DNA from 4 places in the Pseudoalteromonas sp. 13-15 genome. Region 1 is predicted to be linked to each of the others. Evidence: predicted binding sites of a transcription regulator. Region 1 holds the regulator's gene; each other region holds the start of a gene.
The links. Region 1 encodes sigma-54, which starts transcription at its own class of promoters, with help from an activator protein. Its sites were predicted from a motif close to GTTGGCACGNNNNTNGNNT; they were not measured.
Positions count from the first base shown of each region.

Region 2: a site for sigma-54 is predicted at 3,908-3,926, ahead of dps (DNA starvation/stationary phase protection protein Dps). Genes of this name have one in related genera too.
Region 3: a site for sigma-54 is predicted at 3,936-3,954, ahead of ATS72_RS08715 (DUF1328 family protein). Genes of this name have one in related genera too.
Region 4: a site for sigma-54 is predicted at 3,356-3,374, ahead of ATS72_RS02640 (NarK family nitrate/nitrite MFS transporter). Genes of this name have one in related genera too.

Region 1 covers NZ_CP019162.1:3,012,623-3,020,501, reverse strand. Annotated here, with positions in the region: gene lptA (lipopolysaccharide transport periplasmic protein LptA) at 1-85, shown strand, start outside; gene lptB (LPS export ABC transporter ATP-binding protein) at 82-807, shown strand; gene ATS72_RS13970 (RNA polymerase factor sigma-54) at 877-2,376, shown strand; gene hpf (ribosome hibernation promoting factor) at 2,403-2,690, shown strand; gene ptsN (PTS IIA-like nitrogen regulatory protein PtsN) at 2,695-3,147, shown strand; gene rapZ (RNase adapter RapZ) at 3,167-4,012, shown strand; gene ATS72_RS13950 (HPr family phosphocarrier protein) at 4,056-4,328, shown strand; gene mgtE (magnesium transporter) at 4,437-5,795, shown strand; gene ATS72_RS13940 (YgiQ family radical SAM protein) at 5,864-7,879, opposite strand, start outside.
Region 2 covers NZ_CP019162.1:3,145,393-3,153,271, forward strand. Annotated here, with positions in the region: gene ATS72_RS14555 (GAF domain-containing hybrid sensor histidine kinase/response regulator) at 1-135, opposite strand, end outside; gene ATS72_RS14560 (hypothetical protein) at 500-1,054, opposite strand; gene ATS72_RS14565 (RNA polymerase sigma factor) at 1,060-1,545, opposite strand; gene ATS72_RS14570 (hypothetical protein) at 1,545-2,252, opposite strand; gene ATS72_RS14575 (hypothetical protein) at 2,367-3,158, opposite strand; gene dps (DNA starvation/stationary phase protection protein Dps) at 3,322-3,837, opposite strand; gene ATS72_RS14585 (DUF2237 family protein) at 4,077-4,439, opposite strand; gene ATS72_RS14590 (DUF2189 domain-containing protein) at 4,643-5,422, opposite strand; gene ATS72_RS14595 (DUF6515 family protein) at 5,648-6,409, opposite strand; gene ATS72_RS14600 (methyl-accepting chemotaxis protein) at 6,685-7,764, opposite strand.
Region 3 covers NZ_CP019162.1:1,873,038-1,880,916, forward strand. Annotated here, with positions in the region: gene ATS72_RS08695 (aldo/keto reductase) at 1-159, opposite strand, end outside; gene ATS72_RS08700 (sodium ion-translocating decarboxylase subunit beta) at 299-1,429, opposite strand; gene oadA (sodium-extruding oxaloacetate decarboxylase subunit alpha) at 1,443-3,224, opposite strand; gene ATS72_RS08710 (OadG family protein) at 3,236-3,481, opposite strand; gene ATS72_RS08715 (DUF1328 family protein) at 3,994-4,167, shown strand; gene ATS72_RS08720 (hypothetical protein) at 4,219-4,410, shown strand; gene ATS72_RS08725 (YcxB family protein) at 4,540-5,007, shown strand; gene csrA (carbon storage regulator CsrA) at 5,059-5,250, opposite strand; gene ATS72_RS08735 (aspartate kinase) at 5,342-6,559, opposite strand; gene alaS (alanine--tRNA ligase) at 6,566-7,879, opposite strand, start outside.
Region 4 covers NZ_CP019162.1:544,872-552,750, reverse strand. Annotated here, with positions in the region: gene ATS72_RS02650 (alginate export family protein) at 1-30, opposite strand, end outside; gene ATS72_RS02645 (bifunctional protein-serine/threonine kinase/phosphatase) at 40-1,779, opposite strand; gene ATS72_RS02640 (NarK family nitrate/nitrite MFS transporter) at 1,789-3,258, opposite strand; gene ATS72_RS02635 (HesA/MoeB/ThiF family protein) at 3,547-4,302, shown strand; gene ATS72_RS02630 (ATP-binding cassette domain-containing protein) at 4,316-5,344, opposite strand; gene modB (molybdate ABC transporter permease subunit) at 5,346-6,023, opposite strand; gene modA (molybdate ABC transporter substrate-binding protein) at 6,010-6,762, opposite strand; gene moeA (molybdopterin molybdotransferase MoeA) at 6,805-7,879, shown strand, end outside.

The DNA of each region.
Region 1 (7,879 bases):
CGAAAAAGATGAAAGCTCAACTGACCGTGTACACACTATCTTAGTGCCTGTGGAGCCTAAAAAAAATGACAAAGGCCAACCATGAGCACATTAAAAGCAGAGCTACTAGCCAAAAGCTACAAAGGCCGTGAAGTTGTAAAAAATGTGGGCTTAGAAGTTAAAGCTGGCAGTATTGTAGGCTTGCTTGGGCCAAACGGCGCAGGTAAAACAACAACCTTTTACATGATTGTAGGCTTAGTCCCTAGCGACAAAGGCAAAATATCTATCGATGATAACGATATTACGCTTTTACCTATGCACAGTCGTGCTAGATTAGGCATTGGCTACTTACCACAAGAGTCGTCTATATTCAGAAAATTAACAGTGTATCAAAACTTAATGTCTATTTTAGAAACTCGAAAGGAGCTCACTAAACAAGCCAGAGAAGATACATTGAATAATCTATTAGATGAATTTAGCATTCAACACATTCGCGACAGCAAAGGCATGGCATTATCGGGCGGAGAACGTCGCCGAGTGGAGATTGCACGTGCTTTAGCTGCAGATCCAAAGTTTATTTTGTTAGACGAACCTTTTGCCGGTGTTGACCCTATCTCAGTATTAGATATTAAAAAGATTATTGAACACCTGAAAAACCGTGGTATTGGCGTATTAATAACAGACCACAATGTGAGAGAAACCCTTGATGTTTGTGAAAAAGCCTACATTGTTTCTCATGGGGAACTGATTGCTTCTGGTACCCCTGAACACGTATTAAATGATAAAACTGTACGCGATGTATATTTAGGCGAGCAATTTAGGCTGTAACATTTACGCCTTATTTATAAGCATCTGCTAGTATTAATTATAACAACTTAAAAGGATTGTTAGAGATACATGAGGCAATCACTACAGCTGCGCATGGGCCAGCAACTTACAATGACACCTCAGTTGCAACAAGCTATTCGCTTGCTGCAATTAAGCACATTGGATCTTCAGCAAGAAATACAAGAAGCGCTCGACAGCAACCCATTACTTGAGGTTGAGGAGCAAGACTACGCCGATGACCTTGCGGGCAAAAATGAGCAAAAAGCAGATAACGATGAAGTTACAGTAACCGTATCTGCAGATGAAGCCCCTAGCGAGTATGAACAAGACAGTGGTGAAGCGCTTGCTAAAGATACCGTAAGTGACGACATGGCAATGGACGTTAGCTGGGATGAGTACATGAGTGCAGCCCCTGCATCATCTTCAGGACCAATGCCTGAAGATGAGTCTATATATCAGGGCGCATCAACTGAAACGCTTCACGAATACTTAATGTGGCAATTACAATTAACGCCATTTAGCCCTACAGATGAAGCCATTGCTATTGCTATTGTAGAAGCGGTGGATGATTCAGGCATACTGACACTCAGTTGCGAAGAGATTTTAGAGAGCTTTAATCAAGATAACGACGATGACGTTGAGGTTGAACTTGACGAAATAGAAGCTGTATTAAAGCGCATTCAGCTATTTGACCCAGTGGGTATTGCGGCACGTAGCTTACAAGAGTGTTTGTGTATTCAGTTAAATCAATTTGATAAAGGCACGCCTTTTATTGATGAAACAAAAATGATTTTAACCGAGCACATTGATTTGTTAGCTGCTCGTGACTACCGTACATTAATGAAAAAAACGAAGCTCAAAGAAGATGAGCTTAAAGAAGTAATGACACTTATTCATACGCTTAACCCTAAGCCTGCAGACACAATAGTACGAGAAGAGTCTGAGTATGTAATACCTGATGTGTCAGTTAAAAAAATTAAAGGCCGCTGGATTGTAGAGTTAAACCCAGACAGCATGCCAAAAATTCGTGTAAACAGCCAATATGCAGCGATGTCGCGTACAGTTAAATCAAGCGGCGACAGTCAATTTATTCGCTCACATTTACAAGAAGCTAAATGGTTTATAAAAAGCTTAGAAAGTAGAAATGATACACTTTTAAAAGTAACTAACTGTATTGTTAAACAACAACAGGGCTTTTTTGAACACGGGCCAGAAGCCATGAAACCGATGGTTTTAAATGATGTTGCCGAAATGGTAGAAATGCACGAATCAACAATTTCGCGCGTAACTACGCAAAAGTATATGCACACACCGCGTGGAATATTTGAGCTTAAATACTTTTTCTCAAGCCACGTAAGTACCGAAAATGGTGGAGAATGTTCATCTACGGCAATACGTGCACTTATTAAAAAATTAATCGCAGCAGAAAACTCAGCAAAACCATTGAGTGATAGCAAAATTGCGGATATATTGGCTGAGCAAGGAATTAAAGTAGCGAGACGTACAATCGCAAAATATCGCGAATCTCTTGCTATTCCACCGTCAAATCAGCGAAAGAGCCTGATCTAAGACGCTAAACAAAGAGGGTAATGCTTATGCAACTAAATTTAACTGGTCGTCATGTAGAACTAACTGATTCATTAAGAGACTATATAAATACCAAATTTGCGAAGCTAGAAAGGCACTCTGATCATATTAATAATGTTCATGTCATTCTTGATATAGAAAAATTAAATCAAAAAGCAGAAGCAACTATTCATGTAAGTGGTGCTGAATTATTCGCATCCACTGAACATCAAGATATGTATGCAGCTATTGATTCATTGATTGACAAGCTTGACCGTCAAGTAATTAAACACAAAGAGAAGCTTGCTCGACACTAATATGATGAAATTAAGTTCACTTATATGCGAGGACTGCAGTAAAGCTGCGGTCCTTTTTAATAGTAAAAAAAGAATTTTAGAGTTTATTAGCGAGCTGGCTCACGATAAATTACCGTATTTATCTCAACAGGATATTTTGGGCGCTTTATTAACCCGCGAAAAGCTAGGCAGCACAGGGATAGGAAGAGGTATTGCTATTCCACATGGCCGAATGAGCGGCGCACAAGAACCTTTAGCATTGGTGTTAGTAAGTGAAACACCGATTAATTTTGATGCTATAGACAACCGCCCTGTTGATATTTTTGTTGCACTCATCGTACCTGAAGGCGATAACCAACAGCATTTAAAGACGCTAGCAACGATAGCTGATAAACTAAAAAATAAAGAATTTTGTAAGCAGCTTCGCTGTGCTAAATCGGATGCTGAGTTGTATCAAATTATTGTTGACCAATCGTAACAAATTTAAAGGGTGATTAATGGAGTTGATTATCATAAGTGGCCGTTCTGGTTCTGGTAAGTCGGTTGCTTTACGCGTTGTTGAAGATCTAGGTTATTATTGCGTAGATAACATCCCAGTAAATTTATTACCTTCTTTGGTAAGAAGCGTTTCTGATAACTACGATAAAATTGCCGTTAGTATAGATGTGCGAAATTTACCAAAAGAGCAAGATGAATTTAATCACATAATCGAATACTTACCGGGTTTTACAAAACCAACGCTGTTCTACTTAGACAGTGAAGATCAAACTCTTATTAAGCGCTTTTCTGAAACTAGGCGCTTACACCCTTTATCAATAGATTCACTTCCGCTTGATTTAGCCATAAAAAAAGAAAAAGAACTTCTCGATGTGCTAATTACGCGCGCCGATTACATGATCGATACCAGTGAGCTAAGCGTTCATCAACTTGCTGAATCAATTCGCGAAAAAATATTAGGTAAAAAAGATAAGCAGCTGATTGTTACATTTGAATCATTTGGTTTTAAACATGGCATTCCTAAAGAGGCAGATTACGTATTTGATGCACGTTTTTTACCTAACCCGCACTGGGAGCCTGAACTAAAACCACTGAATGGCCTAGACCAACCAGTAAAAGATTATTTGGCTAGCCACAGCATAGTTCAAAAATTTACATGGCAAATACAAACCTTTGTACAAACATGGCTACCACACCTAGAGCGAAATAACAGAAGCTATTTAACTATTGCGATTGGCTGTACTGGCGGGCAACATCGCTCTGTATATTTAGCGCAAACAATTGGAGAAAGCTTTGCAGTTACGCATCCCAATGTAAAAATACGTCACAGAGAACAAGAAAAGTAATTTTACAAAACTAATAACCTGTTCAGCTTTGATAGAGTAATGTATGCGTATAGAAGACACTTTTTTAATACAAAATAAATTAGGACTGCATGCCAGAGCCGCGACTGTATTAGCCCAACTCGCTGTAAAATTTGATGCTTCAATCACCTTGTTTCAAGATGATAAAGAAGCTGCTGGTGACAGTGTATTAGCACTGATGCTACTTGAAAGTAGCCAAGGTAAAGAAGTTAAAGTGGTATGTGAAGGGCCTGATGCAGAGCAAGCTTTAAATGCAATTGGAGAACTTATTTCGCAACGATTTAACGAACAAGAGTAACGTTAATTTTTAACATTTAAATAAAATAACTATAATCAAAATAACTGGCTGCTAGGTCGTACTCCCCCACCCACTAGGTAACAGTTACAGTATAAATAAAGGACGCCAATGCCCGAAGCTTTTGAACAAGACTACCCACTACAACAACTAAAACAAGTGACTAAGTCACTTAATAGTGGTCAGTTTGTTCAAGTTAGGCGCATGCTCGCAAAAACAGCACCATGTGATACTGCATTATTATTAGAATCATCTCCACACAAAATTCGTCGCTTGCTATGGCAGTTAGTTGATCCTGATGTTCAAGGTGATGTGCTCGAAGAATTATCAGAAGACGTGCGCCTGGGCATTATTGCCCAAATGGAACCTGAGCACATTGCTGCTGCCACTGAAGACATGGGTCACGATGACCTAGGTGAAGTATTACGTAGTTTGCCTGACACCGTTTATCAAGACGTTGTTAGCGCCATGGACACCCAAGATAGAGAACGCGCAACACAAGCGCTATCTTATCAAGAGCGCTCTGCCGGCGCACTCATGAACACCGATACGGTAACTATTCGCCCAGATGTGACCATTGATGTCGTACTACGTTACATTCGACTTCGCGGAGAGTTACCTGAAGGCACTGACGACCTGTATGTGGTTGATAAGCATAACTGCTTTATTGGTGCTTTATCGCTGAGTACATTGCTAACTAATCCACCAGAAAAAATTGTTCGCGATTTAATGGATGAAGAATGTGAGTCAATTCCAATTTCAATGGATGAAAGTGAAGTCGCACAACTGTTTGAGCGCCATAATTGGATCTCGGCCCCAGTTGTTGATGACAACGATCAGCTACTTGGTCGTGTCACGATCGATGATATTGTTGACGTAATTCGTGAAGACGCCGAACATAGTTTACTGAGTTTGGCGGGCCTTGATGATGAAGAAGATACCTTTGCTCCTGTCTTAAAAAGCTCTAAAAAACGCTCAGTATGGTTAGGAGTTAACTTATTAACCGCGCTTGCGGCCGCCTTTGTAGCCAGTTTTTTTGAAAGCACACTCGATATTTTACCCATTTTAGCAGTGCTTAATGGCATCGTTCCTTCTATGGGCGGTGTTGCTGGTAGTCAATCACTTACACTTGTTATTCGTGGTATAGCTGTTGGTCATATAAATCAAACCAACCAACGCTTTTTAATGATGAAAGAACTCGCTATTGGAGCACTCAATGGCATTTTGTGGTCATTGTTGATAGCGGGTGTCATTGCACTTTGGCAGTGGGATTTTATGCTCGGCGGCGTACTCGCTTTTGCCATGTTTATGAACTTAGTTGTGGCAGGGGTTGCTGGTGCAAGTATTCCAATTTTACTTAAAAAAATGAATATAGACCCTGCACTTGCAGGCAGTGTAGTGCTAACAACAGTGACAGATATTGTGGGTATTTTTGCCTTTTTAGGCACCGCCACTTGGCTGTTAATATAAATTTAAAAGCTGTTATAAAAAACGCGCAGTTAATTTATAGCTGCGCGTTTTTATTGTCTCGGTAATAACTATCTGGCTTTTTGCCTATTTCCACCCACTTTAGGTTTTGTATTAGCCTTTTTAAATTGGCTAAATCCCGTATGACGTGTAAGCGCTGGGCGAGCCCCTTTACGGCCTTTATTAACGGTTTTACCCGCTTTTTCATCGCGGCCTTCTTCTGGCACTAAACAGTTTGGCCCTTTGCCAATTAGGTTAGCTTTACCCATTTTGCGAAGTGCTTCACGTATCATTGGCCAGCCCGATGCATCATGGTAGCGCAAAATAGCTTTGTGTAATCTGCGCTGGCGTGCTCCTTTTGGCACTGGCACTACTTCACTATTATTCTTGATATTACGCAGTGAGTTCATCTCTGTATGGTAAATAGTGGTCGCATTGGCCATTGGGGATGGGTAAAAGTTTTGCACTTGATCCAACTTAAAGTCGTTAGACTTAAGCCATAAAGCCATGTTTACCATATCTTCGTCTTTAGTTCCTGGGTGCGCAGAAATAAAATACGGAATTAAATACTGCTTTTTACCCGCTTCTTTCGAGTACTTATCAAATAATTCTTTAAATTGATCGTAAGCACCCATGCCTGGCTTCATCATTTTTGATAATGGACCGTCTTCAGTATGCTCTGGCGCTATTTTTAGATACCCGCCCACATGATGTGTCACCAGCTCTTTAACATAGCGAGGATCGCGTACAGCAAGGTCATAGCGAACGCCCGAAGCGATAAGAACTTTTTTAATGCCTTTTACATCACGTGCTTTTTTGTATAAATCGATTGTTGGCGTGTGATCCGTGTCCATATGCTTACAAATATCAGGGTATACGCACGATAAGCGTCGGCAGGTACTTTCTGCTTTTTTGCTTGTACAACGTAATTTGTACATGTTGGCCGTTGGCCCACCTAAATCGGAAATAACGCCAGTAAAACCAGGCACTTTATCTCTGATCTGTTCAATTTCTTCAATAATGGACTCTTGCGAGCGGCTTTGAATAATTCGCCCTTCGTGCTCTGTAATCGAACAGAATGAACACCCACCAAAACAGCCGCGCATAATATTCACCGACGTTTTTATCATGTCGTAAGCAGGTATTTTAGCGTCGCCATAACGTGGATGAGGAATTCGTTGATAAGGTAATCCAAATACCGCATCCATTTCATGTGTTTCTAAAGGATAAGCCGGTGGATTCACCCAAATAGAGCGATCGCCATGACGCTGGAACAAAGCTCTTGCACAACCAGGGTTAGTTTCTTGGTGTAATATCCTTGAGGCATGCGCGTATAAAGGTTTGTTAACACTTACTTGCTCGTACGCTGGAAGTTTAACATACGTTTTTTCCCATGGCTTAGGACGCGCTGGCTGCACGGTAATAGGCTTTGCAGCTTCTGCTTTTAAATCAATACCTGCTTGTTTAAACTCAGACTTGCTACAGCCAACATCATCGGCTCCGTAAGGGTTTGGAATGGGGTCTATTTTACCTATTTTATCAATAGCTGTTGAATCACTCCCCCGCCAGCCCGGCAAAGGTTCTTTACGAATCACAGCGGTACCACGAATGTCTTGAATCGTATCCATCGTTTCACCACCGGCAATACGGTGGGCAACTTCTACTAATGGGCGCTCAGCATTTCCGTAAATCAATATATCGGCTTTTGAGTCAAACAAAATGCTACGGCGCACTTTTTCTTGCCAATAATCATAATGGGCTATCCTGCGAAGGCTGGCCTCAATACCGCCAATAACAATAGGAATACCTTTGTATGCTTCACGACACTTCTGAGAGTAAATCATCACCGCTCGATCCGGGCGTTTACCACCTACGTTGTCTGGTGTATAAGCATCATCGTGGCGCATACGCTTTTCAGCTGTGTAACGGTTAATCATTGAGTCCATGTTACCAGCAGTTACACCAAAAAATAGGTTTGGCCTGCCAAGCTCCATAAATGCGTCTTTTGTATCCCATTTGGGCTGAGCAATAATACCTACTCTAAAACCTTGCGCTTCGAGCACACGTCCGATTACTGCCATCCCAAA
Region 2 (7,879 bases), 130 kb from region 1:
GGGGGTATCACATATATCTGAGGCAAGTTGAGTTAAGTCATCAAATACTTTTTCTGCTTCTGTATCTAATATTTCGTACTCATATAATGCTTTTAATCGAGATTGTTCATCCGCTGGAATTCGCGCTTTTTGCATAGTAATACCTAATGTTTATATAGCGTTACTATAGAAGTAAAGTGAACTGAATGACAACTTTTAACTACAAGTTACAATAAAGAGACAAATATTCGTTAGCTTTATTATAGACAGCCCGCCATTTACAAAAAGTTATTGATTTACATTAAGCTCAATAAAAATAAGTTGGAAGGTTAATTAATCAATTATAAAAATTTAACGGACCTTTATTGGGTATAGTAGCGGTAAGCACTGTACCTTTGAAATTAAACCAACCAAACAATTATATATTGTTTATTTTAATGGATTTTAAATATCATTAGATATTTAATTTAGTTTACAGTTTTGGTGTAAACACCTTATTGAGTAGCTTAAGCTGGAAAATCTACTTTAAACTTTCAATTAGCTTTAGCTTACTTTCAAAATTTAGCTTTACATGAATGAAGCGAGCTAGTGTGGCAATTAGTACCAAAGTGCCAATACCTACTTGTGTGAGCCATATTGTTGTGTGGTTATACATTAAAATGCTCACGGCCGCAGTGATGCAAAGTGCTGCCCACAAAATAGAACAGCCTATAAGGTTTAAGCGCCAATAGTTTATTTGATTAATGAGCTGCTGCTTTTTAAAAAGTAGTAAACCATTAACATCTAGGGTGTGTGTTTTTATTAGCTTTTTGCGCTGAATAAATGCCCATACTGAAAACCCAATTGGTAACGGAGTTAAAATTGCGTATAACACTTGCTCAGGAGTGCTAGTTGCTTCAAAAACTAATGCATAGATACAAAATAAGCTAACAAATGCGCCTGCAATTAAGTCGAACCATGCTTTAATTGATTGTTTTTTTCTTGCCGATGTAATTTGGCCCAGTAGTGCGGCAGTATCCAGTTTTGGAGTCGCATTTTTATAGTCTTTTTGCCATTGTTCTAATAGTGGATCCATAATTATTATTGCTCCATGAGCTTTTGAAGTTGCACACGTGCGCGGCTAGCGCGCTTGGCAACGTTCGCTTCGTTTAGACCTAACGTATGTGCTATTTCGGCTTGGTTAAAACCTTCTAATTGAAGAGAAATAACTTGCCTAAATTTTAATGGTAGCTGTCTCATCGCTGTCATTAAATCATACGTGTTATCGCTGTGTTGGTGAGAATCAGTACTAACCAAGTCAAGTAAAGGGTCGCTTAAATTATGACGATCTTGGCGACGTGTTTCTTTTAAAACATGATCGACAGCACGGTTGTGTGCGACCCTAGCAATAAAGGTCTTCATACTTGAATCGCCTCTAAAGTTTTCTACTGCATGCCAAACAGCTAACGATATATCTTGCAGTAGGTCCTCTCTAAGTGCTTGGTCTGCTTCATGTGTTGCAGCAATACGCGCCATTAAAGGTGCGTATTGCAGTAGTATCTCATGAATATGATCCCTTTTTTCCACTAGGCTTCCTTGTTTTTAATGAATACACTTCTGTAAGCAATATAGCTTATACACGTGAGTATAGGACCCGTAATAATCGCACTTAATAAAAAAGTATAAGGGGCTAACAATAGACTTAAGAAAGAAATTAGCGCGATTAAACACATTGGTTTAAACGCATAGAAAAAAGCATTTAGGCTACTTTTTAATGCTTGCAGTAGGTTTTTTTCACCAAGTAAAACACAATAGCTTGCAAAACTGACAGGCAGTGTAACAGGAATAATTGAGGCAAAAATAATACCTAGTTGCCATTGGGTAACTTCAGTAGGCTGCGAAAATAAAAGTAAATTTATGCCATCATTTCCTAGTAAAAGCTTTGCTACAAATAACTGAATAAAAAAAGCAGATGCTAAAATTGCTGAAAGCGGAATCATGCTTAGCCAGTTTTTAGCTTTAAAAATCGACTTTAATGAAAATACTTTATGAGTGGCCAGATGATGAATGACGATAACAGCGCTACTGCCCACAAAAGTGGCAGCCCATTTGGAGGCTAGCATGCCATAAGGGGCGGGTAGTATTTGAAAAATACCTTCAATAATTAAAGGAAGCAGTAAAAATAAAAAAAGTTTTACAGGTGCTTGCTTAAAAAGTGAAAAACCGTCTTGAAGCCATTGATTAGCTTTATTAGCGGGTAAACTATGTAGTGGGGTTACTGTTAATGTATTCATAATTACTCTCCTTTTGATTGTTATGTTATTAGTCGATAACAATGAGAATAACCTGACATTTTATTTTTAATTAAAGTAAAAAATTTAAAACATAAAAATAGATTTATAATTAGATTAGCTTACACCACAAGCAGGATATAAATTAAGCACTTCAGTAACTACTTGACCAAATAGAGCTTGTTCTTGCTTTGACAAATTAATAGTTGGGTCAAATTTCATGATATCGGCGGGTCGTGAAGTAATTATTTCTGAAAAAGTCATTGCTGTTAATACATTGCCTGCATAAGAGGCATGGTTGCCATCATCCATATGTAGTTTTGCATTTGGCATTAACACTAAAAGCCTGTTCCAAACAAGGCCAATAGGAGCTACGCAGCTAGGTTGTTTAGCGCTTATTGATAAATGTAAGTCGTATACACGCTGGCCTTCTTTAGGGTTGCCTCTTTGTGGGTGTTCAGGAAATAAAATAGGTGTAATATTTTGTGCCTTGGCTGATGAAATTAAATGCTCAGCGGCATCAGTAGGGTAAGTTGTTAAACCAGACTGAGAGTATTTTTGGCCTTGAAAAATGGCATGGCTTAGATTTTTGTTTTTAAGTTTGTCTACGTTTGCCCTAATACTCACAATATTATCTAAAAAAGGTCCCGACACTGTGGTTGTTTGAACTGACTTATCTGGGTATTGGTTTTCGATTATATGCTCAATGATCCGCCCTAACTGACTGCTGTGACTATTGCCATAAATAATAATGTTGTAATTATCTTCGATATTGTTTTGTGTAATTGGAGTCGGACTTTCACTTGTATTTGATTGCGGAACTTTGGTATTACTGCTGCCTGAACCGCAGGCTGATAAAAAGATTAAAGAAAAAAGCCAAAATTGTTTAGGGGTATTAAAACTTATCATACTAATTTGTACCAATATTGAAAACTACTTACTGATACTAGTAGGTTAATTCTTATGCCACAAGTTCTTGCACGGCTCAAATACCTTAGTGATATTTTGTTTTATGATTTAAACAAAAAGCCCAGCAAAAATGCTGGGCTAAGGTACTTAGGTAATAAAGGTATTATTGCGTTAATTCACCAGTAGCTGACTCTATGTGTGCTCTTACAAACCACTGAAATTGCTCAAGATCGGCAAGTTGGCTTATTAACATATCTTCAGATACTGGATCTAAATCTGATACCGTTTCGATGGCTTTACGGTGATCGGCATTAATACCGTTGTACACTTTATCTAACGCGCCTAAATGCTCGGTAACAAGTCCTTTACCTAATGAATATTCGTTCCATGTACGGCGGTCAACAATTGACTTAGGTGTCCCTACTGGTATGCCGCCTAAAGTGGCAATACGCTCGGCTATTGTATCTGTCATTTCGCGCACAGCTTCAACCTGAGGGTCTAGCATTTCATGCACACCAATAAAATTAGGACCAACAACATTCCAATGAATATGTTTTAGTGTTAATTGAAGATCTATAAGTGCAACCATGCGGTTATCTAAGGCTGCGATAGTTTTTTCAGCTGATTCGTTGCTCATACCTGGTGCAGTAAATTTAGCTTGCTTATTTGTATTGCTCATAACTTCTCCTACTTAACTATTTAATATTTTCACGTAGTCCTTTACGTAATAAATACGTGATAATTGTATGAAGCAATCAATATGCCGAAAGTTAAACTAAATAAAATTGTTTTAAATCAGTCGCTTGTGTTTTTGCTTTTGTTTGGTTTTTTATTAATATGAGGTGGTTATGAAAAGTCTGCATCTTTTTGTAAAATTTGCAGACCAAACAGATTTGCTGAAACTAAACTAGAATATTTTTAACGGGTGTATTCATGTGCCTTTAGTAATTCAAGCGGTATTACTTCAAGCGATTTTTTATTAGTGGCCTGCAAGATTACTGGCGGCGCAACGTTTGCTTGTTGCGCATGAAGCCATCTTATTGCGCATAAACACCATTTGTCGCCAGCTTTTAAGCCTTTAAAATCGTAAAGTGGATTGGGCGTTATGAGATCATTACCTTGTGACTTCGAAAACTGTAAAAATTCTTCGGTCATAATTGCACACACACTATGATTACCGCGATCAGAGTCTGGTACATAGCAAAAACCCTCGCGAGTATACCCGCCATTCCCACAGCATAACTGCAACCGGGAATCCAGAACGTTAAATTGATTTGCCATTAGGTGCCTTAAGTCATTATGTTTAATACAGTAAAAATTACTTTATCAGGCGCTAAAAAGTATAGCTACTAAAGTGAGGATGTTTAATTATGACTTTTTAAAAAAATCGGGGTACTTAAATGCAGGGAGGAGGGGAAAAGTATTATTTGTGCCACAAACTAGTTTCACTAGATCGTGGCACAAGTTACGTTAATGTTTGTTAACTATTCGTATTTTCTGGCTTTTTTAGTTTTGATTACTGCAATGTATGCGTGCCAGCTTGCATAGCTAAGTAGTGGCATAATCACAATAAACCCAACAGCCCCAGTTACAAAACCAAGCGCAACCATTAGGAAAATACATATTGACCAAACAACCATCGGCGCAAAGTTATTTTTAACGGCGTTAATAGATGAGACGATAGCTGTCATTATGTCTACGCGTCTTTCCATCATAATTTGTGGTGTAAATGCAGACACTGAAAAAACAGACACGAGTAAAACGCCACCTGCAATTGTACCAAGCGTTAAAAATGCTGACAGTTCTTCAAATGTTGGGTTAGCGTAGTTAGGGTATAAAGCATGAACAAGGGCGGCAATGCGCATCCACGCAATCATTATTACAAGTAATAATATTGCAAAGCCCCACTCTCCAACAGGGTTTCTAAACATCGACTTTAGCGAATGCCTAAAAGTGGGTTTGTGGCCTTTTTCGAGTTCCCATGCTACGTCGTATAGGCCGGCTGCGAAAGCGGGTCCAATTAAAACAAACGCAACAGTGGCGGGTAAAATTACAAATACGCTTTGTGCAAAAAATGCAGAGTAGATAATAGCTGCAGGAATAATGCTAAACACTAGGCCATAAATCACAGTAAGCAACGGGGCTTGGGTCATATCTTTAAACGCAAGTGCTAACCAGTGAAATGCAGCAAATGTATCTACTTTGTTACACTCTATACAGCGAGCAAATTCGGTGTTTTTTTCAATTGTTTTTGTTGTAGGCATAAGTGGAGCTCCTCTATAAAGCCTCTATTTAGGTTTAGGTCATAAACGCTTTATTTACAAATATTAAACAGACATACGGAGCTAAAATTAAAATTGTTCACTAAATGAACGTTTTATGTTTTTTAGTAGGGGTATTACAAAAGGAAATTTTATAAGAGGATTGCTGAAATCTATATTAATAAAGTACTACTTAACCTGTAGGCAGGTTAAGTAGTTAAATAATGCTCAGCCTAAGCTGATTGCTAGGTATTGTATCTCATCACCATTTATTTGTGGCAAAAAGTAAATATCGTTGTATTTAAAATATTGCTGAGAGTTTATGGTAACTGGCTCAGCTGACGATGGTAGTTCATCGTAAACTTGCCCTAAGCTATAGTCGAAGACGTTGCCAATTTTAATAGCTTTGTTGCGCTGAATTATTGGCGCATCTACCACTTTATAGCCGCCGTTATCAGCAATATAAAAAACGTTCTGATAAGCATAATATGTGGTGTTTCGATGTTTCATACGCGAATAATGTCTAGGAAGTTTTTTAATGCGCAGTCCGCGAGGTGGCATCACAGCGTGATAGCCTTTTTTAGCTTTTCGGTAGTAAATGCCGTCATTAAAGCTAAATGAAATTCCATTAAACCAAATAGAAGTACTTCTTCTTGGCAAGTGCCTTATGTATCTATTTTCTTTGTAATAACGCGGCTTATACCTATTAGTTAGGTAGTTATATTTATGATTGTCGAAACGTAGTTGTTTACGCTTTTCTTGCTGCTTTTTTTGTTTGTTCTTTTCTTTTTTACGGTCTTGGCGCTTTTCTTTTTTATGCTCTATGCGTAGTTTTTTTTCATGGCGACGTTCATCGCGCTTATACTCAATGCGTTTAGGGTTTTCGTGCTTATAATTTTTATGAGCTTCTCGCTCGTTGGGGGCTGCAATTGCGGTGCTTGAAAGCGCGCTAATGGCAATTATACCCGATAGTAAAAATGTAAGTTTCATAGTGTGCCTCGTTTATGTTGTTACATAACTAGGCTTAATATTAACCTCTGAAACTGAACATTAACTGACCTATTTAATGTTTGGACGTTCCTTTACATTGCTTTACGTAAGCTAAACAGTTTCTTACTTATTATTACAGTTTTAAACAGGGCGCTTTAAACAATCTATACATGTGATAAAAAAAGAGTGCAGGTTAAAATTAAAGACTAACTTATAAGCCAAGCTATTAAAATTTAAATCATTTTAATAGCTTGTTCATTAGTGCTTAGCTGGGGCTAACAAATCTCATCGAGTAAATGCATCACACGTTCGCTGGCTGCTTCCATTTTATGAATATGCTTAATTGCAGATTCTTTATCGCCATTTTGAATTGAGTGCAGAGCCGCAACACCATTTTTATGTACTTCACTATGCGGGTTTTCTAATTGTTTAAATGCATTGGTGTGCTTAAATTCAGCAGACTGCTCTGAACTATACCATTGGCCTAATCGGCACATTGTATGATCGCTAAAGTCATTAATTGACTTGTTGCTTTGGCCATTTGCTACTGCGTAAATGTCACCTTTCCATACAACATGATCTAGTTTAACGGTTTGAATAAACGACAACGTAGCAGCCTGAGAAATCGTATTTTTCATGTTGTTACAAAAATCGATAATTGAAGTGTAATCGGTATTCAGTGCATCAAAATTATCACTTAGGTGCGAACTATTTTCTTTAATACCTTCTACTGATACCACTGTTTCATCTGTTTTGTTAATAATTTCTTTTACTAGGTCGGCCACTTCTTGCGCTGACTTATTCGTGTTTGTTGCTAGCACCCTTACTTCATCTGCTACAACACTAAAGCCTCGGCCAGCTTCACCCGCACGGGCAGCTTCAATAGCAGCGTTAAGTGCTAATAAATTTGTTTGATCTGATATTTTACTAATTGTTGAAACAAACGTACTGATTTTACCGGCCATGCTAGCTAGGCCTGAAATGTTTTCAGTCATGCTTCCCATTTTACTGGTCATTAAATCCATTTCTTTGACAATATGATTTAGCGAGCTATTTGATTTTTCGAGCAGGGTGTTTATCTTATCGCTTACTTTGTTTTCTTCATCAATTTTAGAGTAAGAGCCCAATACGGTTTGTCTTATATCTTCGATTTGAGCAACACCATTGATAGAGCTGGAAAGTAATGAGTGAGTGAAACTATGATCTTCATTATTATTTGGGTTATTTAACTCTTCAATTAGAGAAGTATTTTCATTGATAAGCGTTGTATTTTTATTACGTAAACTCTCAATTTCTTTTTTTAGTTGGTCATTTTCGTTTTTCAATATCGAGTAGGTTGAACTTAAAACAAACATATTTAGACCTTGATTTTTAAAAAATAATTTACATTTAGTTATCATTATAGAGGTAAAATTTTATTGAGCCTATATTTAAAATCACTGTTTGTTATTAAAAAGTGACTAAGCGTTT
Region 3 (7,879 bases), 1.1 Mb from region 1:
ATTAATACCGCCTTCAATCGCGTTATCAATGCACTCGTGGGTTTGTTTAAGGTGTGTGCTGGTAATCGGGTCTTTATTCCAACCACCTCCCAACCCCATACATCCAAATACAAGTTTACTAACATTAGGTAAGTAGTGAGCTAATGGAGTGTGAAGCATAATGACTATCCTTAAAATTGCGAAGAGCCACCACTTTAAACAAAAACCTCAAAACAAGAAACCATTAACGAACAGAAGTTTCGGACAAAAAAAAGCGCAGTAAACTGCGCTCAATGGTTGGTTGAAATTAAATCTCAATTTAGCCAACAAGTGCCAACAAAATACCTGCGGCAACAGCACTGCCTAAAACGCCCGCCACATTAGGGCCCATTGCGTGCATAAGTAAAAAGTTATGTGGGTTATTTTCAAGCCCTACTTTATTAACTACACGCGCAGCCATAGGAACGGCTGACACACCAGCGGCACCAATTAACGGGTTGATAGGGGTTTTTGATATTTTATTTAAGCCTTTAGCCATAAACACACCTGATGCTGTACCAATACCAAAAGCAAGCGCACCCAGCACTAAAATACCAATTGTCTCTACTGTCAAAAAGTCATCTGCAGCGAGCTTAGAGCCAACCGCCAATCCTAAAAATATAGTGGTTATATTGATAATTTCGTTTTGCGCACTGTTACTTAAGCGGTCAACAACACCCGACTCACGCATTAAGTTACCCAAACAGAACATACCTACTAGCGGTATTGCCGCTGGTAAAAACATGGCTGTTGCAGTAAGTACCATAAGTGGAAAAATAATTTTTTCCTTTTTAGATACTTTACGTAGCTCAGGCATTTTAATTTGGCGCTCTTCTGGTGTTGTGAGTGCACGCATAATAGGAGGCTGGATAATTGGAACTAGCGCCATGTATGAATAAGCAGCTACCGCAATGGCACCTAATAAATCAGGCGCTAATTTTGAGGCTAAAAATATTGCCGTTGGGCCGTCAGCGCCACCAATAATAGCAATAGCCGATGCATCTTGAAGGGTAAACTCAAAACCCGGAATAAAGTTAAGTAGAATTGCGCCAAATAAGGTCGCAAAAATACCAAACTGAGCCGCAGCTCCCAGCAATAACATACGAGGGTTTGCTATTAACGCACTAAAGTCAGTTAGTGCACCAACCCCCATAAATATTAATAGTGGAAAAATACCGGTATCTATACCCACATAGTAAACTGAGTATAAAAGCCCACCAGGATCTGATAGTCCAGCAACCGGAATATTAGTTAATATCGCGCCAAAGCCAATTGGTAATAAAAGCAGTGGCTCAAAGTTTTTAGATATCGCTAAAAACAATAACAAACAGCCTACTGCAATCATCACCAAACCAGGAAACGTAAAGTTAGCAAGACCAGTAGCCTGCCAAAGGTTTAAAAGACCTTCCATTTACATTTACTCCTTAAGCCAGCGCAATAATTGCGTCGCCCGTGGTCACTGAGTCACCCTCAGACACAAGCACTTCAGCAATGGTACCAGTATGCATTGCGCGAACTTCAGTCTCCATTTTCATGGCTTCCATAATCACAACAACATCACCTTCGTTTACAACTTGGCCGGCTTTTACTTTTATTTTAAAAATATTACCTGCTAAAGGTGCATTTAACGTTTCACCCGAAGCCACTGAAGCAGACTGAGGTAAGTGCTCAGAATCTTTTAACGTTACCTCTTTAAGCTCACCGCCTTGCGCTACTACAACGTCGTAAACCTTACCGTCTACCTTAACGCTATATTGCTCAGCCTTAACACTGTTACCTTTGGCTGACACCTTAGCTGGTGACTTACTTGAATTATCTTCTACGCTAGGGACTGGTTCGAACGCATCTGGGTTATTGCGGTTTTTGATAAACTTCAAACCAACTTGCGGGAACAGTGCATAAGTAAGTACGTCGTCAATTTTATCATCAGCGAGTGTTAAACCTTGTTCTTGCGCTTCTTTTAATAGCTCAGCTTCAAGCGTTTCAAGTTCAGGCGCAATATTGTCAGCTGGGCGACACGTAATAACGTCGCTACCATCGAGTACTCGCTCTTGTAGCTCTTTATTCATTGGAGCTGGAGTTAAACCGTACTCACCTTTTAATACACCTGCGGTTTCTTTTGTGATTGTTTTGTAACGCTCACCGGTTAGCACGTTAAGCACAGCCTGCGTACCTACAATTTGCGACGTTGGCGTAACAAGTGGAATAAAGCCTAAATCTTCGCGTACACGCGGTATTTCAAGCAACACTTCGTTAAGCTTATCGGCTGCACCTTGCTCTTTAAGCTGGTTTTCCATGTTAGTTAACATGCCACCAGGTACTTGAGCCAATAAGATTCGTCCATCAACCCCTTTAAGGCTACCTTCGAATGCAGCGTATTTTTTACGTACATCTCTAAAGTAAGCAGCAATTTCTTCAAGTTGGTTTAAATCGAGTTCGGTATCGCGTGCGGTACCTTCAACAATCGCTACAATTGTTTCCGTTGCTGAGTGACCGTAAGTCATACTCATAGAAGAAATAGCGGTATCAAGCATATCAATACCGGCATCAATAGCTTTTTGATATGTAGCGGTGCTTAAACCTGTTGTAGCATGGCACTGCATAGCGATTGGAATAGACACCGTTTCTTTAAGCGCTTTTATAAGCTCTTCTGCATCGTACGGTTTTAATAAACCCGCCATATCTTTAATACAAATTGAATGACAGCCAAGCTCTTCTAGTTGCTTAGCTAAAGTTAACCACATATCAAGTGTATGAACAGGGCTTACCGTGTACGAAATAGTACCTTGAGCATGAGCACCTACTTTTACAGCCGCTTTAATCGCAGTTTCTAAGTTACGCACATCATTCATTGCATCAAAAATACGGAACACGTCAACGCCATTTTTATGTGCGCGCTCTACAAACTTTTCAACTACATCATCAGCATAATGGCGGTAACCTAATAAGTTTTGACCGCGTAATAGCATTTGCTGTTTAGTGTTTGGCATCGCTTTTTTTAGCGCACGAATACGTTCCCATGGATCTTCACCTAAATAGCGAATACACGAATCAAATGTTGCCCCACCCCACGACTCAATTGACCAATAACCAGCATCATCTAGTTTGCTGGCAATCGGTAGCATGTCGTCTAAACGCATACGAGTGGCAAGTAATGACTGATGAGCGTCACGTAGAACCAATTCTGTTAATTTTAATTTAGCCATGTGTGAGCCCCTTATTTGTTATTTGATTTGTACTGAGCAATGGCAGCACTAATAGCAGCGATGTGCTCATTTGGCACACCTTGAGATTTAAATGATGGTGATTTAACTGGAGCCGCAACGTCAGCAGGGCTAAAACGCGCCACCAAGTTAGACATAATTGTAACTGCGCCAATTAATATTGAAAGAAAGACAAACACCCCAACCATTCCTGTTAGCATTAAGCTACCAGCAGTTGCAAGTACAGCACCTATATCCATTCTTCTCCCCTTGAAACCCATATCGAAAAATAAAAAGTCGATTTAGTTAAATATTTATTCACTAGATAATAACAAAACAAATACCTTTGTCTAGCCATTGTAAATTGGTAAAACCAATTAAAATAAAAATAACATATAACCAAATTTATTAACCACAGTAAAAACCCTTACTCATCAACACCCCATAATACACAGAAAAAATACTCACTATATCTATAAGCTATAGGTAAAGTTTAAACAAAGCCTATTTTTGCGTACTCTACTAAACCTACTGTGAGCCATAAAGTGTAGAGAAAATAAAATTTGTTAATTGGTCTTACCAAACATAGCTTTTCGGTGGCGATATATTTTTGTGTGTGAATAAGTTACACAACCCAACGTAAAAGTTACCAATCAAGCAAACTCAAAAACACAGAGAAAAAACGTAAACAACTGATATTAAACAAAAATATATCATGGCACGCAACTAGCATTAACTATTGTGTACAAATTTGATAACCAAGGAGAAAACAATGTTACGCTGGACAATCACATTTTTAGTTATTGCTTTAATCGCTGCAGTGTTAGGTTTTGGTGGCATCGCGGGTGCCGCAGCTGGTATAGCAAAAATTATATTCTTTATTTTTATAGTACTTTTAGTTATTTCGTTAGTTTCAGGTGCGCTGCGTGGTAAATCGCCCAGGTAGGCATATACTCAACTAACACTACAATTTTATTTATTTGCAAGGAATTACATTATGAACTCTACAACTTTAAAAGCAGCACTAATTGGTCTTTTCGCAAGTTTTTTCATCATGGGTTGCCAAGATAACAACGCAGAAGAAGCCGGTGAACGTATTGATGAAGTAGTAACAGATGTACAAAACTCTGTTGAAGATACGTGTGAAGAAGTAAAAGAAGGCGTAAACGCTGAAGAAACTAACTGTTAATAGTTAGTATATTAAAAAACGGCCACCTGGCCGTTTTTTTGTGCCCGAAATAAATGCACGCATTATAAAGCTGCTCATTTATAAGCGAACTTGCTAAAATATACAAAACGATTTTTAAAGCAAGGCACTATGTCATTTTCAACTACCTACACACTTGATAAACCCTACTTTTATGAATGCTTTGACGAGTCACTTCCTTACAGTAAACGCGCGCAGCCTAAGTATTTTTTACTGGTACTATTAGTTTCGCTTGGTTTATTTAGCATTTACGGTTTAGCTGATCATTATTTAGGAACATTTTTGATCATGGTTGCTGTACTCGAATGCGTTGCTTTTTATTATCGCAGGCCATGGTGGGTAACCAGACAAATGTTTAGCAGAGCATCAGGCTCAGAGGTTACGCTCACTTTTGATGATGAAGGCATTAAATCGGCAAACCATTACAAAAGCTACCAGCTCGCTTGGCAAGACATCACTGACGTAATCGAAACACCACAGGGCTTATTGATAAAAAATAAAAACAACATGCAATATATCTCTAAGCAAATACTCACAGATGAAATGCTCGACTTTATAAACAAAAAAGCCACTCAATGAGTGGCTTTTTGGCTTAGCTAAATAAATTATTTAGTTAAGTATACGTGTTGATTAAGCATTGCCCGGATTAGGGTTAGACTTTTCAGCTTGTATACGCATGTAAATCTCTTCACGATGCACTGAAACGTCTTTTGGTGCATTTACACCAATTCGAACTTGATTTCCTTTAACTCCTAAAACGGTCACTGTTACTTCGTCACCGATCATAAGGGTTTCACCTACTCTACGAGTTAGTATTAGCATTCTCTTGCTCCCATGTTCCAATAAAAATTATATGATTCCGCTTATCCATATTAATGAAAAATAGACTAAAAAGTAAGTAAAAACTCACTATCTATCTACTTTCCGTTAAAAATACTTTATGTAATGCACGAACAGCCAGTTCGAGGTACTTTTCATCTATTAAAACTGAAATTTTAATCTCTGATGTAGACACTAAAACTACATTAATATTTTCATTTGCTAAGGCATCAAAAAATAAACTAGCAACACCCCAGTGCGATTTCATTCCCATACCAACAGCAGATACTTTTGCAATGGTTGTTAGCCCGATTATATTTTCAGCACCTAAAGACACCTTTTGCTCGGTTAGTAACTCAAGTGCTTGCGGGTAGTCGTTCGAGTGCACAGTAAAAGCATAGTCTATTTTTTCAAAGATATGATTAACTTGATTAATCATATCTATTTCGATGCCGTTATCAGCAAAAAGTTTCAATATTTTTACAAGATTTTGAGTGCCGCTTTGCACACCCTGTACCTTAATTAAGCACTCATCAGCATTAAATGCAATACCCGAAACAACTTTACTTGGCATATCGTCTTCCTCAAACGTAATCAATGTTCCTTCATCGGGGTTAAAGCTCGAAAGCACCCTTAATGGAACATTGTGTTTACCTGCCGCCTCAACAGAACGAATATGCAATACTTTAGCACCTAAGCTTGCTAACTCTAGCATTTCAGCAAAGGTCACTTGGCTCATTCTTCGTGCGTTAGGCTCAACCCGAGGATCTGTAGTATATACGCCGTCAACATCAGTATAGATCTGACATTCATCAGCTTTTATAGCCGCAGCTATTTCTACAGCCGACGTATCAGTACCGCCTCTACCAAGGGTTGTTATATTGCCTTCAACATCACGCCCCTGAAATCCGGCAATAATAGCAATACGGTTATGCTCAAGTTCATGCTTTAAACGTGTAGCTGCAATGTCTGTAATGCGGGCTTTACCGAACATATTATCGGTTTGAATATTAACTTGATCAGCTAATAGGCTAACGGCTGAATGGCCGCGTTTGATAATAGCCATAGCCAATAACGAAACCGATACTTGCTCGCCGGTACTAATTAGTACGTCGAGCTCGCGGTTACTAGGACGAGAATCTATTTGTTTGGCAAGATTAATTAAGCGGTTGGTTTCTCCCGACATAGCCGAGAGCACCACAACCACTTGATGACCTTGTTGCCTAGTTTTAACAACAAGGTCGGCGACCGCTTCTATTCGCTCTATTGAGCCAACCGACGTGCCGCCATACTTCTGTACAATTAACGCCACTTAGGCTTAAGTACGCTCAGTTAACCAAGCAGTAACACTATCAAGTGCAGCAGCAAGGTTTTGTGGCTCAGAACCACCCGCTTGTGCCATATCAGGACGACCGCCACCTTTACCGCCTACTTGAGAAGCCATGTGGTTTACAAGCTCACCGGCTTTTACTTTACCAGTTAAGTCTTTAGTCACACCGGCAATTAGACTTACTTTTTCACCGCTGGCAACACCGAGGGCAATAACACCTGAGCCAATCTTATTTTTAAGGTCGTCAACCATACCGCGAAGCGCTTTAGACTCAGTGCCTTCAACATTTGCAACCAATAACTTAACGCCATTAATTTCTACAATCGAATCAAGTAACGACGCACCTGCTGCGCTCGCTAGCTTATCGTTAAGCTGAGCAATTTGCTTTTCAAGGCCTTTAGACTTCTCAAGAAGCGCTGATACTTTTTCAAGTACCGATGCGCTATCGCCTTTCACAAGCGCTGCTACATCGCTAAGCTGTTGCTCTTGCTCACTTACATAAGCAACCGCATCTGCGCCAGTTACTGCTTCTATACGGCGAACACCTGCAGCAATACCGCTTTCAGATACTATTTTGAATAAGCCAATATCGCCCGCGCGTTCAACGTGTGTACCACCACAAAGCTCAATTGAGTAATCACCAATGGTTACTACGCGTACTTCGTCGTCGTATTTTTCGCCAAACAGCGCCATTGCACCTTTCGCTTTAGCATCATCAATAGCCATAAGCTCAGTGTTAAGTGCAAAGTTACGGCGAATTTCGTCGTTAACTACACGTTCAATGTCACGAAGTTCGTCTTTAGTTACGGCTTCAAAGTGCGAGAAATCAAATCGTAAACGATCCGCTTGAACTAACGAGCCTTTTTGGCTTACATGTTCACCTAATAACTGACGTAATGCTTCGTGTAAAATATGCGTAGCTGTATGGTTTTTCTTGATGTTCTCACGACGAGCATCATCAATAGTGGCATCCACTTTATCGTTAACACCAATACGGCCTTGTACTGTACCGTGGTGCGCAAATGCATTACCTAGTTTAGTAGTGTTAGTCACATTAAACTCGCCACCAGCCACTGTAATTGTACCGGTATCACCCGTTTGGCCACCAGATTCTGCGTAAAACGGTGTGCGATCTAGTATTACAATGCCTTCTTGGCCATCTTCTAATAACTGTACGGCCTCACCACCAGCAAACACTTCAACCACTGTTGCACTGTAATGCGTGCTGTCGTAGCCTTTAAAGTCAGTGTGTTTTTCTGATTTTAACTGCTCGTTGTAATCGGCACCAAATTTACCAGCTTG
Region 4 (7,879 bases), 890 kb from region 1:
AATAGGTAAGTTTTTTTTATGATTTAACATGTTTATCTCTTAGTTTTTAATTATGAGTACACACACCAAGGCTATAAATAAACACAACGAAATACTTTTCCAGACTAAAACCGGATCGCGTTTCATTATTGAGTCTTTCGGGGCGGTACTTTTTAAATGTGGATTAGGTTTATTGATATCGCTTATAAATTCAGAAAATGCGTGGTATCTAAATTCGGGTTTGGGAGCCAATGCTTTCATTAAAGCCTGATCTAACCAAAACGGGATATCTGCTCTGTGTTTACGAATACTAGTGTATTGCCAGTGACTGTAATCTTTTGGTACATGATTATGCGCGAGTGGCTGATACGGCAATTTTGAACATAATAATTCGTACGCAACAACGCCTAGCGAAAATAAATCACTTTTAAAATCAGCGTGCATAGTGATAAGCGTCTCTGGTGCGGTGTAATCTACCGTACCTTGCGGGCAATCATCAGCAATTTGCTTTACCGACTCATCCATAGACGCAACACTTACCGTGCCGTAATCGATTAATGTTACTTTGCCGTGAGCGTCTATCATCACGTTATCGAGTTTTAAATCGCGGTGCACCATATCCAAACGCTGAAACGCTCTAAGTGCTTGTACTATTTGTTCAATAATACTGCGCACTTGGGTAATTTCTGGATGCGGCACATCATGCTTCCAATCACTCAGTGTTTGCCCATCCATGTATTCGCAAATATGATATAAAAATCGGCTTTGCGATTGCGTATTTAAAACCTTCATTACATTGGGGTGATTAATACGTTGCCCCACCCAGCCTTCTCTTATAAAGCTTTGAAGGTAGTGCACATCGTCTTCAAAATTTACCGAAGGCGCTTTTAATACAACCGGCGGCGTATCGGGTGTTTGTTGCACTAAATAAATGTGCGAGCGGCTACTAGCGTGTAATTCACGGATAACAGTAAAGTCATCAATTTTTTGGCCAACTTTTAACGGTGGCGGAATTTTTCGCCTTGTTAAAGAGTGATATAACTCGTCTAAATTTTGTTTTGCAATACTATTCACTTTTACAAGTAGGCAGCTTACGTTGTCGTCACTGCCTCTTGCTATGGCAAGCTCTGTCACTGCTTTTGCTGCGTGTTCTAAATTAGTATGCTCATCAATTAGCTTTTGTATATCACTGTATGGCAACACATCGTGTACACCATCGCAGGTAAGTATATAAATATCATCAGCTTTAAGTTCAACTTCGTATACATCAATTTCTTGATGAAGCTGTGCGCCTAAAGCTCGCGTTAGAGTATCGTTTACTTTATGGTCGCGTGTTATCGCCTCCATACTTTTTGCACGTAACCGCGTAATTCGGGTATCACCTAAATGAAAAATATAACCCGTGGCCGATTTTAAAATAAGCGCTGTGAACGTGGTCATCCAATCTGCTTGGCGCTGGCCAAGGTGATTGTAGTTAACCGATTGCGAATAAAGCCACTGATTTAAACTGGCCAATACCTTAGATACCGACTTTTTAACGGCCCAACTTGGTGGTGTATTTAAATACTCATTTATAAAGTGCGTTACCGATAACTGTGACGCTTGTTTAGCATTTTTTGCTGATGAACACCCATCGGCCAAGCAGGCAATAACCCCTTTTGACTCTTTTTCTTGCGCTTGAGTATTAAGAGCAGCAAACGCATCTTGGTTTTCGGTTTTTATACCTTTGCTACTGTGCCCACCAAACTCAACATTAAGTTCGTTTGTAAGTGCGCTGGCTTTTTGGGTTTCATCAAACATATGTATGCCTTAAGTCACAGAAATAAGTTCAACGGTGCCATCTTCGTTTACTTCTGTGATGTGGCCATCGGGCTCTTTCATGAAAAATAATGCACCTAAGCCTAATAATGCGCTTGCCGCAATAATCATAAAGAATGTTTGGTAATCAACTAATGAGAGCGCCGTTAAATACACAACAGCTCCTACATTGCCGTAGGCGCCCGTCATACCCGCAATTTGACCCGTTAAACGGCGTTTAATAAGTGGCACAGCGGCAAATACAGCGCCTTCCCCCGCTTGCACAAAAAACGAACACGCCATGGCCGCTGCAACTGCAAGCCAAAGCGGCCAGCTAGCGTCAACTAAGCCCATAACAAAATAACCTACAGCTAAGCCTGTGGTAAGTACAATAAGTGTTTTACGACGACCCATTCTATCTGAGATCCAACCACCACCGGGGCGAGAAGCTAAATTCATAAACGCATACGCTGATGCAAGCAAACCTGCGTATACCATATCAAGGCCAAACACCTCACTAAAAAATAATGGCAACATAGATACAACGGCAAGCTCTGAGCCAAACGTTGTAAAATAAAGAATATTTAAAACTGCAACTTGTTTAAATTCGTAACGGTGTGATTCAGGAACAGGTTGCTTAAAAATATGGCCATTTATGTCGTACGTTTTATAAACTTCGTAAAGATAAAGCAGCACCAAAAATACATATGTACCAATAACAAAATTTTCAGAAAGTAAATTTGCACCAGTAGGAGAAAGCTTCCAAGTAAGTAGTGCTAAAGCACCGTACATAGGTAGCTTCATTATAAGAAGTAGTACAAAGTCGCCTTTGCTGGTTACTTCCATTGCTCCTACTTTTTTTGGTTTAAAGTAAGTGCCACCTTTTGGCGTGTCAGTTACGCTGATGTACCAAATAACACCAAAAATGACACTTAATACACCGGTTAGGCCTATCGCATAACGCCAGCCATCGTCACCACCAAACATAAGCGCTAATACAGGTAATAGCATTGCAGCAGCTGCCGAACCAAAGTTACCCCAGCCACCGTAAATACCTTCTGCTGTACCCAACTCGTTTGCCGGGAACCACTCGCTCACCATACGAATGCCCACAACAAAACCCGCACCAATAAAGCCAAGTGCAAAACGCGCGATAGCGGCTTGCTCAAACGTGGTGGCCATCGCAAACATAAAACATGGGATGCTACATAAAATCAGTAATGATGCATAAACGATGCGAGGCCCAAATTTATCAGTTAACATGCCCACAACCACGCGAGCAGGAATGGTTAGTGCCACATTTAAAATAAGCAGCGTTTTTACTTGTGCCATAGTAATACCTAGCGAACCCGCTATAGCGCCTAATAATGGCGCATGGTTAAACCAGACAAAAAATGAGATAAAAAACACCATCCAGCTTAAATGCAGTATTTTCATTTTTCCGCTAAACGATATGAGATTAAACCCAGTACTCGGTTGCATGTTATTTTTCCTTAGTTACGTTTGTAGTTATTTATAGCGGCTACTACTTTATTATTAATTAAACCACTGTATTTGTTAATTTCACGTTAACCATGCTGAGCAATTAGTGAGCCAATAATTTATTTCATTAAAAATCATTAACTTATGTTTTTTCTAATTCGTTATAATTTTCATTTGCACTGTTAAGGTAATCAATGTGAGCACTAACAGTGCAATTACTTTTAACCCTGTTCTTGCCCACATATTCTAAAAATTGCTATTGTGTATAAAAATAATGAGAAGCCGCTAATGACTAAACCAGCCCTGACTTACCAACAACAACTACGCTACTCGCGCCACATAATGCTTCCTAAATTAGATATAGAGGGGCAAGAAAAAATATGGCAATCTCATGCGCTTATAGTCGGTTTAGGTGGTTTGGGCTGCCCGGTTGCTCAGTATTTAGCTGCCTCAGGTGTGGGTACGTTAACGCTTGTAGATAACGACGTGGTTGATGCTACTAACTTGCAAAGGCAGGTGCTTTATAAACAAACGGATGTAGGGTGCTTAAAAACTCACGCCGCCAAAGCGCAGTTAATTAGCTTAAATGATGAAATAGATATACATACAATCGATGCATTTTTAGACGAAAAGTCAAAGCTTGACGAGCTATTAAAAAATATTGATATAGTCATTGATTGCTCTGATAACTTAACTACACGTAATGTATTAAACACAGCCTGTTATAAAACAAAAACCCCACTAGTATCGGGCGCTGCAATTAGAATGGAAGGCCAAGTTGCCTGTTTTACAATGCAAGAAAATAGCCACTGTTATGAGTGTTTATCGCAGTTTATGTCAGATCAAACACAAAGCTGCTCAGAATCAGGCGTGCTATCGCCCATTGTAGGATTAATTGGCAGTATTCAGGCCACTGAAGCCTTAAAAATGCTTGCTGGATTACCAAGCGGGTTGAACGAGCATTTACTGTTGGTTGATGGTTTGAGTATGGAGTTTAGTCGCTTTAAAATCACAAAAAACAGTCATTGTGTTACGTGCAGCTAAAACCCACTTCAAACTACTCTAGATTATGAATAGTCGCATAAAGTGTATCGCCTACTTTGTAGTTATTTTGATCCCACACTCTTGGTGAAAGTAAGCAGTACAAGCTTTGTCCGTCTACATCTAGCTTAAGTTGCCATATTTTATCTATAAGTTCTGCACTGTGCAGCGTACATATTAAAACATTGCTGTTATTTGTGTTTAATGGCATTTCTGCACTTACTGATATTTGCTCACACTCTAATATAAGTTTATTACCTTGCTCTACAGCGCTGGGTAATGCAAATAGCTGCTGCTCGCTTTTGTGTAGTTTAAGCAAATACACACCGTATTTTTCATCAAATGTAATGATTTGAAAGTTAATTAAGCTCAGCGGTGCTTGTTTATTGTTAGCGTAAATAGCTTTAGCCACCTGCGCACTCGGGCCATGGTTAATTACTTTACCGTTATTGAGCTGCACCAGGGTATCGCAACAAAATAATAGTTCTTTTAACGAGTGGCTCACTATAATAAATTTAATAGTAAACGTTGCCGCCAATTCACTTAATGTTGAGAGTGTTTTAAAGCGCAGCGGCCAATCAAGTGCGCTAAATGGCTCATCTAAAATAATTAATTTTTGACCTGCCAACAACGTCCGTGCAAACACCACCCGTTGGCGCTCCCCGCCAGACAAGCTTTGAACGTTGCGTTTAAGTAAGGGGTGTAACTCAAGTGCATCAATAACTTTTTGTTCAGTTAAGTCAGTTTGCCTATTAAAACAATGCTTTTGTGTAAACGCTAAATTACCTGCTACATCCAAATGCGGAAATAATGGGCAGGACTGAACTTGCAACGTAACACCGCGTTGTTCAGTTGGTATATGATGTACCGATTTATCATTTATATAAACACTCTGCTCACCTTCAAGGCCACTAATACAACGTAGCAAGGTGGACTTACCCGAGCCCGATGGACCAAAAATTCCCGCAATAGTAAAAGATTCAAGGTGAAGGTTTATGTCTAAATCAAAGCTGTTAAGCGATTTATAAAGGGCTAACTTAATCATATTATTGCTTAACCCCCACTATGCTTTTATTAAATTTAAATAACAGCACTAAACACGCAAATGAAATAGCCAGTAAAATAAGCGAAAGCTGATGCGCCGCTGCATAGTTTAACGACTCAACATGGTCGTACAAAGCAATAGAAACAACCTGTGTTTCTCCTTGTATATTGCCACCAATCATCAGCACTAAGCCAAACTCCCCGAGCGTATGCGCAAACCCCAGTGCAAATGCACTACCAATACTAGGTTTTAACAATGGCAATATTAAGTAAAAAAAACGCTTAAAGTGACTCAAACCCAAGGCAATTGCAGCCTCGTTATAGGTGTGGTTAATCTGCTTAAACCCTGCCACTAAGGGTTGCATTACAAACGGCAAAGAATAAAAAAGCGAACCAATAACAACACCCTGAAAACTAAACGCAAGCTGGGTACCTGTTAGCCAAAACCAAAATTGCCCAACAGCATGTGTGGGCGAAAATAAAACCAGTAGATAAAAACCAAGCAAGGTCGGTGGCAATACTAACGGCATTGCAATAAGCGCTTCTAAAAATGGTTTAAATTTACCTTTGTACCCCGCTAGTTTGTATGCAACAGGAATACAAAAAACAAGCAGCAACACAGCCGTTATAAAAGCTAACTTTACCGTCAGCCACAGTGCTGTTAAATCACTTTGAAGCATTGCTATCCTTTGTTCTATATCCTAATTCAACAAGCTTAAGTTGAGTGCTGCTGGTCATTAAAAAGTCCATAAGCTTTTGAGCGCTTGCCAGTTTTTTACTCGATTTAATAATAACCCCCTGTTGAATAATTTCGGGATACTCGCTAGGCGGTATTAACTTGTACGATAAATACTGTGGGTCCTGGCTATTATTAAACGCCATTTTTAATGTAGAGACAGCCACGATCCCTACAGATGCATTCCCACTTTGAACAAACTGAAAAGCTTGCGTAATATTATTACCATACACATAATTTATTGGCTTTTTAAAATTGGCATTCGCGTAAAATTCAGACGCCTGCCCATAAGGTGAAAAACGCGGATTAGCTATCGCCACTTTATTATTTACTTTATTAGCATTGGGCTGCCACACAGCAAGTTCACCAAGTGCATAGGTAATTAAGCTACTTTGACTAGCAAATCCTTCTTTTATTAAAGCTTGCGGGCGTACATCGTCAGCCGATACAAACACATCAAATGGCGCTCCATGTACAATTTGAGAATATAAAACACCGCTAGAAGCCGCTGATATTTTTACTTGTATACCCGGTATTGGGGAGTCTTGCAGTAAGGTTTGTAACACGGTTTTAAAATTACTTGCCACCGCAACATGTATTGTTTCTTTTGCGTTTAACGAGCTTGAAAACACGCAAATACTAAACAAAAAATAACCCAGCCATGTATTGTAAAGCTTTGACATTGTAAGTATTGTTTTAAAAAATGAATTAAGTAAGCAATATATATGAACGATGTTTGCAATGCACCCGGTTTATTACCAATAGAAACCGCAATCAGTAATATGTTAGATGCAATTAGCTTTAATAAGCATACCGAAACAATACCTGCAATGAGTAGTGTTGGCCGAATTTTGGCTACTGATGTTCAATCAACAATTAATGTGCCCGCACATGACAACTCTGCGATGGACGGCTATGCATTGTGTATTAGCGACGGCCTAACCACCTACACGCAAATAGGCAGTGTATTTGCGGGTCAAACCTTCGACAAAACGCTAACGCCCGGTCAATGCGTAAGAATTATGACCGGTGCAGCACTTCCACCAGGTGCTAACGCCGTTGTTATGCAAGAAAACGCCACAGTAAATAATGATGAAATTACGTTTACAGGCACTATTGAGCACAATAACAATGTCCGTTTTGCAGGTGAAGATATTACAAAAAACAGTGTGGTATTAAAAGCAGGCAGAAAGCTTAAAGGCGTAGACGTTGGATTATTAGCCTCTATTGGTATTAACGAAGTAAACGTTTACCAAACACTCAAAGTAGCCGTGTTCTCAACTGGAGACGAACTAATAGAGCCGGGTAATGCACTTCCTGCAGGCGCTATTTATGAAAGTAATCGCGCTGTGATTATTAGCGAGCTTAATAATCCAAATATAGAGGTGATTGATTTTGGTATTATTCCCGATGATAAAGCGCTTATTCAAAAAACCTTTTTAAAAGCGGACGAGCAAGCCGATGCCGTTATTAGCTCTGGTGGTGTATCGGTTGGTGAAGCCGACTTCACAAAAGAAGTACTAAACGACATTGGCGATATACACTTTTGGAAAATAGCCATGAAACCAGGCAAACCATTTGCTTTTGGTAAATTGCCTAACAGCTACTTTTTTGGTCTACCTGGCAATCCAGTTTCTGCAGCCGTTACGCTTGAGCGACTTGTAAAACCAGCATTGACCAAACTATCTGGCAATGAGCCTAAACCCACACTTCGTTTAAAAGCAGTCACAACTCAACAAATTAAAAAGCGCCCAGGCCGAACAGACTTTCAACGTGGTATTGCAAGTAACGACGAAAACA